2 linked regions of the Acuticoccus sp. I52.16.1 genome follow. The protein of the gene in region 2 interacts with the protein of the main gene of each other region in a pairwise test. Links are inferred from orthologs where the notes say so. Each region holds a gene or a part of one and is shown on either strand. Other genes may lie near its edges.

Evidence for each region. The genes of interacting proteins can lie anywhere in the genome.
Region 1: the proteins of hfq (region 2) and rho interact in binary tests that used the Escherichia coli proteins (3 or more experiments, as listed by UniProt). The link is inferred for Acuticoccus sp. I52.16.1 from one-to-one orthologs.

Annotation. Positions count from the first base shown.
Region 1 is NZ_CP094828.1:2,187,718-2,190,629, forward strand. Bases 6-2,912 are described here. They hold rho (transcription termination factor Rho), read left to right. Parts: upstream 6-784; coding sequence 785-2,041; downstream 2,042-2,912. Other genes in these bases: hemE (uroporphyrinogen decarboxylase), read left to right, coding at 6-171; hemJ (protoporphyrinogen oxidase HemJ), read left to right, coding at 168-599; MRB58_RS09880 (thioredoxin domain-containing protein), read right to left, coding at 2,048-2,912. In the rest of the region: more of hemE, read left to right, coding at 1-5. UniProt on the Escherichia coli protein: Facilitates transcription termination by a mechanism that involves Rho binding to the nascent RNA, activation of Rho's RNA-dependent ATPase activity, and release of the mRNA from the DNA template.
Region 2 is NZ_CP094828.1:5,061,230-5,063,973, reverse strand. The notes cover bases 3-2,741. They hold hfq (RNA chaperone Hfq), read left to right. Parts: upstream 3-1,117; coding sequence 1,118-1,366; downstream 1,367-2,741. Other genes in these bases: hflX (GTPase HflX), read left to right, coding at 1,368-2,741; MRB58_RS22680 (D-amino-acid transaminase), read left to right, coding at 106-978; trkA (Trk system potassium transporter TrkA), read left to right, coding at 3-94. In the rest of the region: more of trkA, read left to right, coding at 1-2; more of hflX, read left to right, coding at 2,742-2,744. UniProt on the Escherichia coli protein: RNA chaperone that binds small regulatory RNA (sRNAs) and mRNAs to facilitate mRNA translational regulation in response to envelope stress, environmental stress and changes in metabolite concentrations.

The DNA.
Region 1 (2,912 bases), 2.9 Mb from region 2 along the record:
GCGCGGCTCGTGGCGGGCGGGGCGCAACTCGATGCGGCGGTGGACCGGATCTGCGCGGCGCTGGGGGCGGGGCCGTTCGTGTTCAACCTCGGCCACGGCATCTCGTTGGAGACGCCGCCGGCGCATGTGACCCGAGTGATCGAGCGAGTGAAGGCAAAGACCGCGTCATGACCGAGTATTACACCTGGATCAAAGCGGCGCATGTCATCTCCGTCATCGCGTGGATGGCGGCGCTGCTCTATCTTCCGCGCCTGATGGTGTACCACGTTGCTGCCGAAGTCGGGTCACCGCAGTCGGAAACCTTCAAGATCATGGAGCGGCGCTTGTTGCGGGCGATCGCCAACCCGGCGATGATCGCGACTTGGGTGTTCGGCCTCATGCTCGCCTACGTGCTGGAGGCATGGCACTTCGGCTGGTTCCACGCGAAGGTGTTGTTCGTCGTCGTGCTGACGGTGATCCACCACATGATGGTGCGCTGGATGAAGGCCTTCCAGAAGGATCGGAACACCAAGTCGGCGCGATACTTCCGAATCATGAACGAAGTGCCGGCGCTGTTGATGATCGGCATCGTGATTTTCGTGATCGTGAAGCCCTTCTGAGCGCATGTGGCGGAATTCGGCTCGGGGACACTTGCGGAGGCGCGACGGCGCGCGTAAGTTAGGGCATCCAGAGGTCGTTGGTTTTTCGCGCGTCTCCCGACGCTCATGAACGACCCCGGATCCCTTCCTTCCTTTCTGCCCCTCTTGAGCGGCCGATGTCCGTCATCCAGGACAACCAAATGCAAATGAAACTTCACGAGCTCAAGGCCAAGAGCCCCGGCGATCTGATCGCGTTCGCCGAAGAGCACGAAGTCGAGAATGCGTCGACCCTGCGCAAGCAGGAATTGATGTTCGGCATTCTTAAGCAGCTCGCGAACAAAGACGTTGAGATCATCGGAGAAGGCGTCGTCGAGGTCCTGCAGGACGGCTTCGGCTTCTTGCGCTCTCCCGACGCGAATTACCTGCCGGGACCTGACGATATCTATGTCTCCCCGTCCCAGATCCGCCGCTTCTCGCTGCGGACGGGCGATACGGTCGAAGGCCAGATTCGCAGCCCGAAAGAAGGTGAGCGCTACTTCGCGCTCCTCAAGGTCAACACGATCAACTTCGAGGAACCGGAAGCGGCTCGTCACAAGATCCACTTCGACAATCTCACGCCGCTCTACCCGGACGACCGCTTCAACATGGAAGTGGAAGGCCCCCCGTCGAAGGACTTCTCGGGCCGCGTCATCGACCTGGTGGTCCCGCTCGGCAAGGGCCAGCGCGGCCTGATCGTCGCGCCGCCGCGCACCGGTAAGACGGTGCTGCTGCAGAATATCGCCAAGTCCATCACCGCCAACCACCCGGACTGCTACCTCATCGTCCTCCTGATCGACGAGCGGCCCGAAGAAGTGACGGACATGCAGCGCTCCGTGCGCGGCGAGGTCGTGTCGTCGACCTTCGACGAACCGGCCCAACGGCACGTCGCGGTGGCGGAGATGGTCATCGAGAAGGCCAAGCGCCTCGTCGAACATGGTCGTGACGTCGTCATCCTGCTCGACTCGATCACGCGCCTCGGCCGGGCCTACAACACCACCGTGCCGTCCTCGGGCAAGGTGCTGACCGGCGGTGTCGACGCCAACGCCCTCCAGCGCCCGAAGCGCTTCTTCGGTGCGGCGCGCAACATCGAGGAGGGCGGCTCGCTGACGATCATCGCGACCGCCCTGATCGACACCGGCAGCCGCATGGACGAGGTCATCTTCGAGGAGTTCAAGGGGACGGGTAACTCCGAAATCATCCTCGACCGCAAGGTCTCCGACCGCCGCGTCTGGCCGGCGATAGACATTCAGCGCTCTGGTACCCGCAAGGAGGAGTTGCTGGTCAAGAAGGAAGACCTCAAGAAGGTCTACGTTCTGCGCCGCATCCTCAACCCGATGGGCTCCGTGGATGCGATCGAGTTCCTCATCGACAAGCTGCGGCAGACGAAGAACAACGCCGAGTTCTTCGACTCCATGAACACCTGATCCGCCTCAGCGGCCCCACAGGGCCGCTGTCAGCGCGTCGGGCGTAACGATGGGGAGCCCGCACGCCATGTGCCGGCACACCACCGCGCTGCCATCCGGCGGCGCCGAGGCGCCGAGTGGATGACCCTCGGGCGGCACGTCGACCACGATGGCCGCCGGGTGGCCCGCCGCCAGCACCGCTGCGCGCAGCTCCGGTGCGGCGGAGGTGGTGACGGTGACCGCGGAGAGCTGATCCAGGCCATTCACCAGGCTGGCGCATCCGAAGACGTTGGCCGCCAGCGCGCGAGCATGGGCACGAAGAACAGCGCGGGCCTCGGCCTCGTAGGCCTCTTCCCCGGTCAGCGCCCACAGTGTTGCGAGATTCTTAACCATAAGGCCGTTGGCATTGGGTACCGCCTCGTCGAGCGGGCTCTCCGGACGCAGGATCAAGGCGTCCGCATCGTCGGCCGTCCAGTAGTAGCCGCCGCCGGGAGCCGCATAGTGGGTCCGCAACGTCCGGCACCAACGCTCGGCGTCGGCCAGCGCGGTACCGGGCCGGCCGGCGGCGACGAGTGTCAACGCCGCGTGGATCATCGCCGCATAATCGAGCGCGAAGCCCTGGCCGAGACGCACCGGGCCACGCACGGCGTGGATCAGCCGGCCCTCCGCCTCGAAGGTATCGCGGGCGGTGGCGTAGGTGCGCTCGGCGAGGTCGAGCCAATCCGGCCGCTGCAGCGCGCCGCCGGCGCGGGCGAGGCCGGCGATCATCAGGCCGTTCCAATCCGCGAGCGCCTTGTCGTCACGGGCGGGGCGTGGTCGACGCTCGCGCGCCACGAGCAGCTTGTCGCGGCAGGCCGTCAGGAAGGTCTCGGTCTCGTCGTCGGCGAGGTCG
Region 2 (2,744 bases):
GATCATGGCCCGCGACCGCGTCGTCATGTTCGCGTTGAGCGAAAAAGTGCACCAAGTGGAGCAGATGTTCCGGGTGAGCCTGGAATTCTTCTGAACGGAGAGACGATGAGCCGGATTGCCTACGTCAACGGTCGCTACCTGCCGCACGCCCAGGCGCACGTGCATGTCGAGGACCGCGGCTTCCAGTTTGCCGACGGCGTCTACGAAGTGTGCGAGATCTGGAACGGCCACATCGTCGACATGACGCGCCACCTCGACCGCCTGGGCCGCTCGCTCACCGAGTTGCAGATGGACTGGCCGCTCGAGCGCCGCGCCATGGAGACGGTGCTGCGCGAGACCGCGCGGCGCAATCGCGTGAAGAACGGTCTGGTCTACCTGCAGGTGACCCGCGGCCAGGCGCGGCGGGACTTCGCCTTTCCCAAGCTTCCCATCCCCACGACCCTGGTCGTGACGGCCCGCTCCACCAGCCCGTCCGTCGCGGTGAAGAACTCCGAGGACGGCATCGCCGTCGTCACCACCCCGGACATCCGCTGGGAGCGGGTCGACATCAAGACCGTCTCTCTGCTGCCCCAGGTGCTGGCCAAGCAGAAGGCGGTCCGTGCGGGCGCCAAGGAAGCCTGGATGTACGACAAGGAGGGCTACGTGACCGAGGGCGCGTCCTCCAATGCCTGGATCGTCGCGCAGGACGGTACGCTGATCACGCGCCCGGCCGAGAAGGGCATCCTGCGGGGCATCACCCGCGCCGCGATCATGGACTATGCGGCCACCAACGGAATCAAGGTCGAGGAGCGTCATTTCACCCTCGAGGAGGCGAAGGCCGCGCGCGAGGCGTTCATCACGTCGGCGACAATGCTGGCGACGGCGGTCGTGAAGATCGACGACGCGGTTATAGGCAACGGCCAACCCGGCTCGATCGTGTCTGCCATGCGGGCGCGCTTCCACGAAGGCGTGGAAAAACTCCCTCTGAGCGTGTATTAAGACAGCGGCGCGAAGGTCCCGCTTGAGAGGCCGCCGCGGCGAACTACCTACAGAGCTGGTGTTCGGGGTCTGGTGCCGCTCGATTGTGTGTGTCGGTAACCGCGCGAGCACCGTGTTTATCGTGATCGGGATATAACCAGTGGCTGAAAAAGCTCAAAACCTACAGGACACGTTCCTCAACCACGTCCGTAAAAGTAAAACTCCGTTAACCATCTTTTTGGTCAATGGGGTGAAGCTCCAGGGCGTGCTGACGTGGTTCGACAACTTCTGCGTTCTTTTGCGGCGCGATGGCCATTCGCAGCTTGTCTACAAGCACGCCATCTCGACCATCATGCCGAACCAGCCGGTCCAGTTGTTCGACCCCAACGACGAGAGCGGATCACGATAGCGTGAAATCGGGCGACAGCGGCACACGCGCCGACATCGGCGCGCCAACGGTTCGGGGCAGCGCGACCGCCAAGGAGGCGACCCGCGCGATCGTCCTCCTACCGGTCGTTCGCCCCACCGAAGACGAGAAGCGCGAGCCCGAAGGGCGCCTCGCCGAAGCCGTGGGCCTCGCCGACGCCATCGCGCTCGACGTCGTCGACGCGCGCGTGGTGCCGGTGCGCAATCCGCGCCCCGCGACGCTCTTCAGCACCGGACTGATGGACGACATCACCGCCGTCGCACGCGCCAGCGAGGCGGAGCTGATCGTCATCGACCATCCGCTCACCCCGGTGCAGCAGCGCAACCTCGAAAAAGCCTGGGGCGCCAAGGTGCTCGACCGCACGGCCCTGATCCTGGAGATCTTCGGCGAGCGGGCGCAGACGGCGGAGGGCGCGCTGCAGGTCGAGCATGCGCATCTGACCTACCAGCGCTCGCGCCTGGTGCGCTCCTGGACCCACCTCGAGCGCCAGCGCGGCGGCTTCGGCTTCCTCGGCGGACCGGGCGAGACCCAGATCGAGGCCGACCGCCGGCAGATCGCCGACCGGATTGCCCGCGTCGAGAGGGCCCTGGAGGACGTGCGGCGCACCCGTTCGCTCGCCCGCGAGCAGCGGCGGCGCAACAACCAGCCCGTCGTCGCCCTCGTCGGCTACACCAACGCCGGCAAGTCGACCCTCTTCAACCGCCTCGCCGGCGACCATGTCGAGAGCCGCGACCTCCTGTTCGCGACGCTCGATCCCACCTTGCGCAAGCTGGATCTGCCGCACGGCCGCACCGCGATCCTGTCCGACACGGTGGGCTTCATCTCCCACTTGCCGACCTCGCTCGTGGCCGCCTTTCGCGCCACGCTGGAGGAGGTGACGCTGGCCGATCTCATCGTCCACGTGCGCGACATCTCGCACGAAGAGACCGAGGCGCAGGCCGCCGACGTGATGGCGACCCTGGGCGAAATCGGCGTCGAGCCGGGACAGCGCGAGGTGCTGGAGGTCTGGAACAAGGCCGACCGGCTGGAGCCGGCGGTGCGCGAGCAGCGTGAGGCCGCGGCAGCCGGGCAGGGCGCCGTTCTGGTCTCGGCCGAGACCGGGGAGGGGATCGCGACGCTCCTCACCGCCATCGAGGATCGCCTCGCCCGCCGCGCCAGCGTGCGCGAGGTGACGATCGGTGCCAGTGACGGCGCGTTGCTCGCCTGGCTCTACCGCAACACCGAGGTGCTCGCCCGCACCGACGACGGCGAGGCGGTGCATCTGACGCTGCGCATCCCGGAGGCGCGCCTGGACGACACCCTCGCCAAGCTCGGCGAGCCCGTCGCCGAACCCGTCGTCAGCCACGAGCCCTACGTTCCC